Regions from separate parts of the Desemzia sp. FAM 23988 genome, predicted to be linked through region 2. Evidence: riboswitches for the same ligand, from Rfam matches in the RefSeq annotation. Region 2 holds a riboswitch; the other holds the start of a gene.
What was found. A riboswitch is a leader RNA that binds a small molecule or an ion and turns the genes downstream of it on or off. The one in region 2 is predicted to bind magnesium.
Positions count from the first base shown of each region.

Region 1: another riboswitch for magnesium. It lies ahead of ACEN4L_RS03300 (cation transporting ATPase C-terminal domain-containing protein); the one in region 2 lies ahead of mgtE (magnesium transporter).

Region 1 is NZ_JBGQQS010000003.1:160,112-166,471, forward strand. Features, by position in the region: gene ACEN4L_RS03280 (histidine phosphatase family protein) at 1-558, shown strand, start outside; gene ACEN4L_RS03285 (Cof-type HAD-IIB family hydrolase) at 601-1,410, shown strand; RNA gene ssrA (transfer-messenger RNA) at 1,751-2,118, opposite strand; gene ACEN4L_RS03295 (hypothetical protein) at 2,302-2,499, opposite strand; gene ACEN4L_RS03300 (cation transporting ATPase C-terminal domain-containing protein) at 2,496-2,855, opposite strand; M-box (ykoK) riboswitch at 3,273-3,438, opposite strand; partial or broken gene ACEN4L_RS03305 (MFS transporter) at 3,734-5,212, shown strand; gene ACEN4L_RS03310 (AraC family ligand binding domain-containing protein) at 5,381-6,022, shown strand; gene ACEN4L_RS03315 (helix-turn-helix domain-containing protein) at 6,038-6,253, shown strand; gene uidA (beta-glucuronidase) at 6,276-6,360, shown strand, end outside.
Region 2 is NZ_JBGQQS010000027.1:6,025-12,384, reverse strand. Features, by position in the region: gene ACEN4L_RS11850 (alcohol acetyltransferase) at 1-610, shown strand, start outside; gene ACEN4L_RS11845 (DUF6320 domain-containing protein) at 607-1,275, shown strand; gene mgtE (magnesium transporter) at 1,378-2,751, opposite strand; M-box (ykoK) riboswitch at 3,095-3,259, opposite strand; gene ACEN4L_RS11835 (MalY/PatB family protein) at 3,417-4,604, opposite strand; gene ACEN4L_RS11830 (bacteriochlorophyll 4-vinyl reductase) at 4,734-5,555, opposite strand.

The DNA of each region.
Region 1 (6,360 bases), on a different contig from region 2:
AGCGCTAGAGGATTAGCGGATGTAGAATTTGATGCAGTGTACACAAGTGACTTAAGCCGTACGGTTCAAACAGCAAGTATTATTTTAGAAGAAAATAAACAGGCTGAAAATTTAAAAATTGAAATGATGCCGGAATTCAGAGAAGTCTTTTTTGGTTTCTTTGAAGGTGAAAATGTAGACGTCGCTTGGGAAACGATCAACCAAGAACTGAATTATCCTTCCATTCCTGAAATGTTTGCACAGGCAAGCATTCCCGAACGAATGAATGCGACTAAAAAAGCTGATCCGTATCACGATGCAGAAGATTTTTTAACCTTCTGGACCAGAATTGAAGAAGGGTTGATGAAACTGATCAGTAAACATCGTGATACTGGAGACAAAGTATTGGTAGTGGCTCATGGAAATACCATCCGCTACTTACTGAATAATTTAGTAGCAGAGCTAGAAAATCCGCAACCTCTTTTAAACGCAAGTGTCTCTATTGCTTCTTATCAAAATGGTGCTTACCATTTGGAAAAATACAATGAAGTCAGACACTTTAAAGATTTGAAAGAATAAGCTGAGCAAATCAGTTATACACATTCAGTTGAGTACAACTGGATGAACAACAAATATGGAGGTACAGCATTGACTACACCTAAAGGACTTGTATTTTTTGATTTAGATGGAACGTTATTGAATGCTAAATCAGAGTTGGATCAAGAAATCAGTGAAGCATTAGAAAGTATGAAGCGAAAAAATATTATTCCATTTGTAGCGACTGGCCGCAGTCCGATTGAGATTGAACATGTATTGGAAAATAGCCCGATAGATTCTTTTATTACACTGAATGGCCAATATATTGTTTATGAAGGAAAGGAAATATACCGAAGTGCTATTCCGAAAAAATTGATGAATGAATTGAAATCTGCTACCGATAAGTATGACTTTCCTTTATCTATGTACACACATGATAAAATCCGCACGACGAAGGATACTCAAACAATGATCACCGCTTATAAAAATATCCATACGAAACCACCTGAAGTGGATGCTGCTTTTCATTTGAAGGAAGAAGTATTGATGGCGCTGATTATTAATGATGATCCTAGTTACGATGAGGATTTTCGTTCTAAATTTCCTCAATTGTCTTTTTACCGCAATACACCGTATAGCGTAGACACTATTATTAAAAACAATTCCAAAGCAACTGGGATCAAAGAATTAGAAAAATTACTAGGCCTTGAAAATGTTCCAACGTATGCTTTTGGAGATGGTCCAAACGATAGAGAAATGATTGCCTATGCTGATTATGGTATCGCCATGCAAAATGGAGTGGATGAAGTAAAAGAAGTAGCTGATTACGTTACCTCATTTAGCAATGTAGAAGGCGGCATTATAGAAGGTTTGAAAAAATACAATTTAATTTAGCAGTTGTATTTATTTCGATAAGCAAATCCCATTCGCACTTTTGTGAATGGGATTTGTTGCATGGTGGGGGATAGTCCACTATTTTGCCTTATGGTGATTCAAACTGCAATGATCATCATTCAGTGTCTCTGGATGATGATCAAACTAAGCTTATCATCATAGCAATTTACTCCATCAGCTTTTATACACAAAATGGCTGAAACATTTAGTCCTCTGTTCATAAATAACCCTTTAAAGGAGCGTTTAGAATAGGGGAGAACCACTTGACCACAACAGCTTTTGTTTAGAAAACAAAAAAAGCAGTAAATACTGACAAATCAGTATTTGCTGCTTTTTTATTGTATGGAGACGAGGGGAGTCGAACCCCTGTCCAAACATAACGACACCTAGACGTCTACGTTTATAGTTATACTACTTAAAAGTTCGCTTAGTATTAGCCGCACAACAGGCATCGTACTTTGCTAGTCTGATAATCTCTTCTAAATCTTGCAGACGGAAAGATTTAGTGTATCCCACTGATTATAGGACCCTTACTCGAGTACATGGGCGATACCGAGAGGATCTACACTAAGCTGTTATTACGCAGCTAAAGCGTAAGAGTTATTATTGTTTTTAGCAGTTATATTTAACTGTAACGTTTTTACGTAGCCGTAACCTACGAAACGCGATCCAAGCTCGACCTATGCCTGTCGAATCCGTAACGCCCCCGAAATAAAAGGGAGTACAGACTTAGTACCTAAAGTACTATAATAGTCATCTATCTAACTCTGCAACTATCATACCACATCTACTAATCAAAAGAAAGTATGTTCGCTCCGGAAATAAAAAAAAGAAAGCTTAAGCTGCCTTTTAAGCAGACTATAAAACTTTCTTTTCTGTCATGCAAGTCCATTATAACCATTGCTTGTTGATTTTGATATAAATGTCTTTAACGTTTTGAGTTGTAACGATATAAGCTGTAACAATTAAAATCATCCATTTCCAGTAAATTACTGGCAAAGCCACAAAGTCAAAAAACGTACCTAGCGGGCTACCAGGAATCCAGATAGCTGCTGCAATAACAGCTAGTGTTGAAGGAATCACACTCATACTAGCTCTGCTTTGAATAAATGGAATTTTTTCGTTTGAATAATATGCACAACGACTGTCTGAGTAATCAATCCGATAACAAACCATCCTGAATGGAATAAAGGTGCATCTTGCACAGAGTTTACTTGGAAAACAAACCACATCAACAAGAAAGTCAAAATATCAAAAATGGAACTGATTGGTCCAATGCTGAAAGTAAATTTCAGCAAATCAGCAGTTTTCCAAGTAGCTGGTTCCATGAGATTTTCAGAATCCATTTTGTCCCAAGGAATGGCTAATTGTGCAACGTCATAAATCAGATTTTGAACGAGCAATTGGATAGAGAGCCCTTCTATTTGAGTGTGTAATTGTGCCAAAAAAGTTTTTTCTGTCAGATAACCGATTTCTTTTAGTTGGTTATTTTTTGATTTTTTTTCGGTATAAATAGAATTTTTTTGTTTACTATTATGTTTTCCTCCTTGACTTAAAGGAAAATAAGCGTGCTACATCATCAGCCGAATAAAATGGGTTATGGTAGCATGACTTATTTCTCTTTTAGTTTTCCAATCACTAGCAGAGCTTTGTTCCATACTCTTTCACCTCATTTTTATCGTTTATTTTGAAACGAATCTGTAGGACTTCTATATGATGGTTTACCTTCGTAGTACAGAATGCAAAACAACAAAAAAGCATACACCCCATCTGACGACAGAGTATATGCTTGAATATCCAATCCAAATAAAGGGTAAACATTCCATATCTAGATAATATTTTTTTGCATGTTAAAAAAACATTATGCCTTCTCCATCGTTGAGTTTTAGCACTATATGGCGTAGATTGTTCAACAGCTACGTTAAGAATGACCTTGCGTCGATCATTCCTGTTGACCCATTGGTGTCTCTCGACGTTTTTGTGCAGCAGCGTTTTTCCATATAGGAGCCTCGTCTAACAGAAGCTTTATTCATTTCGTTTGCCATGCTAGTTCAAAAAAATTTATAAGTCAAGTTTGATGGAAGAAAAATAATCATTTAAAAAAGCCTAATCAGTCAATCTTTAAGTAATACTTACGGATTCACAGTCAATGTAAAAAGTTTCATTTGCCGATATACTAGTATCATATTTATTAAATTGGTATCATATAACGATACTTGTGTTGCTTTAATATCATTAAGAATAAGAAAGGAGAAAAGACGGTTTAGTTAGAAAAAATGAAAGCGGTATCTGTTGTGACATATGAAGAATGGGAGTGAATAAAATGGAAAAAGTAATTGATGTACATCCAGATAATCTGGCTACTAGAAAGCCTGCTAAATATCGGACAGCTAAAGTTTGGCAAATTGGAGCTTTTGCACTAAATAATACAGCAACAAACGCATTTATGTTTTTAATGACTTTTGTATCCTATTATGCAACAGGAGTTGTTGGATTAGGAACTGTCTTAGTTTCAACGCTCATTACAGCTAGTCGTCTCTGGGATGGTGTTACTGATCCAATTATCGGTCTTTGGATTGATAAAACTGATGGTAAGTTAGGGAAATTCAGACCGTTTATGATTTCTGGTTATGTTGTTATGACCATTACCACGTTATTATTGTTTTTTACCAATCATTTAATTCCAGAAAACTTACGTTTGGCTTAATTTATAGTGTTGTATTTGATTTATATTGTTGGGTACACTTTCCAGACAGCTTGTACAAAATCTGGCCAGTCGGTATTAACCAATGATCCAAATCAACGGCCATTATTCTCTACATTTGATTTGTCTTATACGTCTTTATTCTTTGCTGGTGCTGCTGTTTATGTATCAAATTATCTAGAACCAAAACATGGTGGTTTTAATGAAGCTTTCTTTGCTGAATTTGTTATCACAGTAGTGTTAATGGTAGGAGTGTTAACTTTACTGGCAGTTGCTGGTATTTGGAAGCATGATAGAACAGAAAATTTTGGTACAGGTGGAAAACAAGAAAAAATTGGTTTAAAAGACATGTTTGGGATTTTAAAAGGGAACCGACCTTTACAAATGTTGATTGTTGCTGCGGCAACTGATAAGTTAGCCTTAACAGTTGCAAATAATGCTATTGTAATGGTCTTGTTATTTGGTGTCGTAATCGGGGATTATGGATTGTATGGTCAAGTATCAGCTTACACAATGATTCCTTCTTTGATTATTATCCAAATCGGTACAAGATATGCTCGTAAATTAGGTTCTAAGCAGGCTTTAGTAACTGCAACATGGGCATGTATCATTATTTACTCTGCGCTATTTGCTCTATTGTTACTAGGAGATCCTTCTCAAATCAGCTTTGATAACATGGGATTCATGACAATCGCTTTCTTAGTATTGTTTATTCTAGGTAATGGTGTGAAAACAGTATCAGGTGGGATTGTTATTCCAATGATTCCAGATATTACAGATTATGAAACCTATAAAACAAGCCGTTATGCACCTGGTGTAATGGGAACGATCTTCTCATTTGTGGATAAAATGATTTCTTCTTTTGGACAAACCATTATTGGTATTACTTTAGCCTGGGTCGGCTTTACTGAAGTATTCCCCACAACGGAAACTCCCTATACAGAAAATATTTTCTGGGTAACGATGTTGTTGTTCATTGGTTTATTGATTCTTGCTTGGATTGCTTCATTAATCGCTATGAGATTTTATGAATTAGATAGCAAACGAATGGCTGAAATTCAAGAAGTATTAGAAGAAAGAAGAATTGCTGGCAAATAAAGAAACAGAATAAAGCTTTTAATAAAGGATGGTAAGTACCAATGTGAAAATGGAACTTATCGTCTTTTTTGTTACAATGAATTCAAATAAGTTTCTGAGTCAATTTTGACAGCTTATTGTTTGTTATAAAGAAGGACAGATTGAATAGGAAATTAGAGGATGATCTAAATGATAATTCCAGAAAAAATAAATGCTTTGGTACATGTAAAAGGCCAATACTATAGTCTTAACTATCATTCCCATCAGCAATATGAACTGTATTTTTTCCATCAGGGAAAATGCAGATACCTGATCAATAATCAAATTTATGATTTGCAACGAGGAGATATCATTGCTTTAGATGGCACGGAACTTCATAAACCACATGTGCTTGAAGAGAGCGAATTATATGAACGCAGTATGATTCACTTTTCTGCCGCTTGGATAGAGAGTAGTCTGAAAGAATTAAATGCTCTTTATTTATTAGACGTGTTCAGAGATTTTCCACACCAAATTTTTCGCATTGAAGATCAAGAGTGCTACAATAACATCATCGAATTGGGTAAAAAATTAGCTGATTTATCTAAAGAAGAATTTACAGTTACGCAGGAAGCAGAGATAAAACTCGTCTTAAGCATGTTTTTGTTGAAAGTCTATCAAGCAAAGCGCAAACCAATCGTGTGGATGAAAGAAATAAAAAGCGAAAAAGATAAGTATGCTGAAAAAATCGCGACTTATTTGCAACAGCATTTTACTGAAAAAATCACTATTGAGAAACTGTCAAAAAAATTAAATATCAGCAAATCATATATTTCCCACGTCTTCAAATAATCTACTGGTTATTCTGTGATGGAATTTTTAATGGATTACCGTTTAGTTCAAGCCAAATTTCAAATAGAAGTTTCCGGAGCTAAAAAGACTTTAAAAGAAATAGCTTACGATTGCGGATTTGAAAGTGATGCGCACTTTAATCGTTTCTTTAAGAAAAAGATAGGTATGACACCCAATAGATATCGAAAAGAAGTTGAAGCTAATATGACCGCTGGTTCAAATCACGATTAAAAAAGAAAAGGAATTTTTATTTATGTTATATCCAATTGCTACTGAAAGTCGTACATTGACTGATTTAAATGATGTCTGGAAATTTTATCTAGATGATGAAACAAAAG
Region 2 (6,360 bases):
CTTTGAAGCTATTCGAGAAGCCAGTCCACATTTTCGTTCTGGGGAAACGATCGCAATATCCGTTCCGGTAAATTTAAGACAATTTTATCCTTCCGATTCAGCCCGTAATTTCTTTAGTACCGTCAAATTAAAATACACTTATCCACAAGAAAAAGAAGTGGATATCAATAAAATCTGTGATACTTTGACGAAACAAATGCAGCACCAGCTGAGCAAAGAAAATTTGGAAAAACGGTTAAGCCGATTGATCGCATTTGAATACAATCCATTTAATCGAGTTATTCCGCGTCCGTTAAAAGATGGTGTGTTAAAAATCATCAATTTCTTTAACAACCGAAATTTAACAGTGGCTATGTCGAATCTCGGACGAGTGTCATTGCCGCAATCGATGAATCCCTATGTTCATGCGCTTTATTTCCACACGTCTGCTGTCAGACCCCAATTTTCTGTTATCAGTCATGGTGGAACTTTGACGATTTCTTTTACGTCGCCTTATTTAGAGACAGAGATCCAAGAAAACTTTGTTCGGAAACTGACTAAATCTGGGATAGATGTAACGATTGCTGCAAATAAAGTGACAGCTTCAGAATTAAGAGGTGATGAAGAGTGAAACGATGTTCGCATTGTCAGGTAAATATTAAAGGTGACTGGTCGGAATGTCCGCTTTGTCACCAACAATTAGATCCGGTAGAGTCAGCAGAAGCTGCAAGCAGCCCTTATCCGGATATTCCTTTACGTTTCAATAAGAAAAAAGTTTTCAAATGGATGATGTTGGCGTCTGTAGTCATTATTCTTGGGTTTTATACAGCTGGATTTTTCTTTCCTGATCCCTTGAATGTTTGGCAATGGTCTTTATTTGGAATCGTCAATTTATGGTTAGTTGTCTTGATCATTATTCGTAAACGAAGAAATATAGCTAAAGGAATCGTTTATTTGATCATATCTGCTTCACTGGTCTGTGCGTATTTGGATTATATATCGGGCTGGAGTGCTTGGTCTACCACTTATGCGATTCCGCTGATCTGTACATTTGCTACAATAGCCATGTTTTTCGCGGTCCGAATCGTTCGCTTAAAAGTGGAAGATTATGTGTTGTATCTGTTGACTGCAACGCTGCTCGGATTTATGCCGACGACATTTTTGTTTTTAAATTGGACAACTTGGCTGTTTCCATCCCAATTGTCGCTTTTATTGAGTACCTTGATGTTTATCTGGATCACCGCCACACACGGAAGAGCTATTATCACAGAACTGCAAAAACGTGCTCAAATTTAAGGAAATATTCTCAGAAACAGTAACAAAGCTTCTTTTCAATTTAGTTATTGAAAAGAAGCTTTGTTTGTAAGGGATAAAAGAACAACTTGAGTAGTCATACTGTTATAAAATATGAAGCAGCTCAGTTGCTATACTAAAATAAATCAGCAATCCCAAAGCATCGTTGATAGTGGTGATAAAAGGACCAGAGGCAATTGCTGGATCGATGTTCATTTTGTGAATAACAATTGGAATAGTCGCGCCAACTACTGTGGAGAGACTAAGTGTGAAGAAAAGCGAGATGCCAATGATCAGTGCTAAAATGAGATTCCCATAGAAGAGACCTGCTACCACTCCCAATACTGTTCCAGCGACACCTCCAATCATTGTACCTGCTAGAAATTCTTTCCAGATCGTCTTCCAAAATCGTTTCGGGCTTCTTTCCTCTCCTTGAGAAATATTCCGTACAGCTATGGCAAGTGATTGAGTACCGACATTTCCGGCAGAGTCCATGATAATAGGAATAAAAGCAGCAAGGATGACTACTTGGTTGAGTGTTTCTTCAAAAGAACTGATGAGAGAAGCACTGATCATTCCCAGGAAAACTAGGATGATAATCCATGGCATTCGAAGCCGAGCCATCTCAAATGCACTTTCTTCTCCTTTTTCTATTTTTTTCGAATTTTTACGAATAGCTGAAAATTCATTAAAATCTTCCTTAGTTTCTTCGACCAAAACATCCATAATGTCATCTACAGTTACGATCCCCATCAGTTTATTTTCCTGATCCAAAACCGGGACAGCCAGCAGATCGTAATCTTGAATGATTTGAGCCACCTCTTCTTGGTCATCGTCGATTCGGACGAAAGCCAGTTGGGTATGCATGATATCTGCCAGCTTTGTTTCTTCCGAATGAAGGATGAGATCCCTTAGTGATACGACTCCGACTAAATGATCAGCATCATCCAGAACATAGAAGTAGTAAACCAATTCTGTAGCTTTCGCAATAGTACGAACTAAACCAATCGTTTGTTGTATAGTATGTTCAAGAGTAACCACTACCATCCCTTTGGTCATTATTGAACCAGCAGTCTCTGGTTCATAGGAGAGCATTTCTTCCACTTTTCTCCTCTCTGTATCTTCGAGTAAGTTAAGAAGAACTTTTTTTTCATCTTCATCAAAATAAGATAAAAAGGCCACAATGTTATCTAATTCCATATACGGAAACAAATGGGCGGTATACTCTGGCGAGAATACCTCATAAGCCTCTATTTGATCTGCTGGATCCATCCATTCGAATAATTCTGCAAATTCTGCTGGGCCTAGAAAGGTCTCTATTTTCTTTTTCTTTTCAGGATAAAGCAAGTGAAACAGTTCTACTTGGTCTTTTAGATGGAGTTTCAAGAAGAGCCTCCGGAATCTCTTCCGATTGTTTTCTTTAGCAGCACTAAAGACAGCCGCATAGTAATTATTTTTTCTAGTGTCTATTTTTTTCATTCCGATCATTCCTTTCGGGAAGGTTTACTAGATGCCATTCTTTTTTTTGTATCGTTAATTCAAACTTTCTCCTTCGACTATCCGGATTCGGATCCATATAAACCACCCCCTTAAAAGAATTCGTTCGTTAAAAAAATAGAGAACGTTACTACTTTATGCGTTTAGTTCTATAGACAATGGCCTCCATTTCACGATAAAAAAGTGCCTCACCATGAAATAGCGAAAGATCCCAACTCTAGAATGAACGCTAAAAATTTATAAAACAAAAAAAAGCACGCCCTCGAAGAGCGTGCAAAAAGACTGCCTGAGCAGTACGTTTCAAAATGGTATATTTTGTCTGTTTTCTGCACCTCTTCGTTGAGTTTCAGCTTTGTACAGCATAGGGATTGCCCCAGCTGCATTAAGAATTTCCTTAATTCGAAAATTCCTGTTAACCCATTGGCGTCTTTCGACGTTTCTGGGCAGCAGCCTATCTCTCGTACAGTAGCCTCACCTAACAAGGTTATTTACTTTTTATCTACGGACCTATTATAGAATATTGTTCACTTATTTACAAGCTTGCTTATTTGCTGATACATGACTGTTTCTTGCTATCCAAAATTTATAATACCGTACACCATAAATAAGGATACAAACCACTAAATGTGGTTTGCATCCTTATTTGACTAACGGTATTTCTTCATTGTATGAACTAAACGCTCAAGTGCATCCATCAAAATTTTAGTAGGCACAGCAAGGTTCAAGCGTTCAAAACCATTGCCTTCAGTCCCAAAGATGTACCCTTCATCCCCAAATACCAATGCTTCCTTGTGCATAACTTGTTCGAGTTCATTTGCTGAAAGTCCAAAGGCATTGAAATCCAGCCATTGTAAAAACGTACCTTCCAAATCAAAAACGGTTACTTCGGGCAATTCTTGATTGAAATAACGTTTCAGTTCTTGGTGATTATGCCAAATCAATTCTTTGAATTCCTGCAGCCAAGGGCCTCCAACGGTATAAGCTAATTCAGTAGCTTTCAACCCGAGCATATTTGTGCCACCATCCAAACCAGTCTCTTCCAAATCCTCTAAAAAACGTTCACGTAATGTAGAGTCTGAAATAATAATGTTAGAGTTTTTCAGTCCTGCTAAATTAAAGGACTTGCTGACAGCTGTAGCGGTGATACAAATAGAAGCTGCGTCATCAGTTGCTATAGCCATTGGTGTATAAGAATGCCCCGGCATGGTGAGATCATGATGAATCTCATCTGCCAAAATAATCACGTCATTAGCCACGCAAATGTCTATCACTTTAGCCAATTCTTCTTTGGACCACACTCTCCCAACTGGATTATGAGGATTGGAGAATAAGAGCAGTTTATTCGCAGGATCTTTTGCTTTTTTTTTCAAATCTGCGAAGTCGATTTCATAATGTGTCTCTTTTTGGATCAAGACACTTTTCACAATATGGCGTTCGGTTTTTTCGATGGCTGCATAGAAAGGGTAGTAGACAGGCGATAAAAGCAATACGCCATCTCCTGGATCAGTGAATGAACGGATAGTAGGATAGAAGGAGGTGACTACACCAGGTATAGTCAGAATCCAATCGTCTTCAATTTCCCAATGGTGCTGGATTTTCATCCAATTTTTTACAGCCGATAAATACTCTTTGGTAGGTAGGTCGTAACCCAAAATAGCTGTTTCTAAAAATTTTTGAAGCCCTTGAATAATTTCAGGCGCCATTTTCATATCCACATCAGCGATAGATAAAGGATAAATGTTATCATCTAATGAAGGATTCCAGTCATGCATTTGTTGCCATTTAGCGGAACCTGTATGTGATCTGTTGACAGCAGTAGTAAAATCATAAACCATAATCGCAGCCTCCTAAAAAGTCTAGTTATCTTACAAGTATTCTAACATAGATAGTCTTTTACACAGAATAGAAACTAAATTTGTGGACAATATCGCGTGTAGGAAGCTATTATTCTGTATTTATGGAGTTTAAACAATTTTAGTATTATCTGTTGATGTAATTTCTTCAAATTCGGCTTCAATGATTTCTAAATCTTTATTAAAATTACCTTCTTTATAATTTGAACTGTAACCTTTAATTAATTCTCTATTTAACTTCTTCGCTGCTAGCTCCATGGTAACAGCTGTAAGACCACCAGAAGCTATACCCCCAATAACAGGAATAGCTTTTGAAGCCGCGCTTGCAAGTCCTTTTTTAGTTAGTGTTTTTGAGGCAACTACTTTTGAGATATTTTTTATAAATGGATACCAGAGTGTTTTAGTTAAGGCTGTTGTCATAATTTTTTTTGAAGCATATTTTGCTGCGTTTGTACTCGCTACGCGTAATAAAGATGCAGCACCTTGTGCGCTGAACATTGTACCTAAAAATAAAACTAAACCGTCAATCTTCAATTCACCATCTTGATCAATAATATTTTCATAATCATAGATGTAGGCAAGCTCTTGAATAAGCCTAATAGAATAAATCATGTTCTGCAAAATATCTGCGGGAATTGTTCCTGCCATGGCCAACCCACCAGGAAGACCCGAGACAAATGAAAGACTGGAGCTTCCAATGACATTTTTGTGAATGCGGACTTTGGCCATGGTTTCCTTTTCTTTTAAACTAATAGTAATACTCCCGTTGCGAATCTCATCTTCGCTAACACCATAAATTTTTGATAAAAAATCAATACGGTTAACATGTGCCATAGGATTATTCAAAATAGTTTCTAGAAGTTTCATTAAATCACCAGATTGAATAGCTGGAATCAACGAACTACCTGCTGCCTGTTTTTCATTATTTTTCATATGTAGTTTCACCTCTCTGAGTCTTATTTTAGGGACAATAGTTTTTGTTATTTTAGTCCAATAAAGAAATCGTTTTTTTTTATTGTATCATAGGAGAATTGGATTACTATCTATTGGATAATCTTTTATGGAAAATAATTCAGTAATACGTTATATTAAACGACCGCTGTGGACAATGTAGAAATATCGGAATAACTCTCCACATTTCATCAACTGTTGTAAACAGCTATTTATTTTAATCGAAATTAAAAATGATGTATTTTTAGCTAATCTTAGAAGTTTTTAAACGAACGATAAAAGTACAAGTAGGAATAAAGTGAAAAAGGGAGAAATTGGATGTGGGAATAAGTCTTATGGTCACAATCGTATGTCTCAGAACAACTAAAATGGGAGACTACTACATATGCCTACAAGACTCCAGGGTGTTGATATGAAAAAATGCTTGGCTATATTGGCCAAGCATATGTGATGAGTAGAAGATTATAGTAAGAGGTGTTACTTGTCAGAAAAGCTACTAAAATGAATATTCTAAAGTTGAAGATAAATATCTAAGTGTGCTACAACACAAATGAAAAGGAGATGCGTTAGTGCGTGTCCCCCAAAGCACAGAACCGTTAAAGAAGTTGACTGAATTAAATAGATTAAAATAATCATCTTAACCCGTCAAAGTTAAAAGATGATTATTTTTTTGGTTAAATTTCAGTAACTCTACAATCAACGCAGCGAACAAAATCGCTAGCGTTAATGCTTCATATACTGTCAAAGCTATTCCTTTCTAGGAGTATAGCTATTCACCATAGGCATC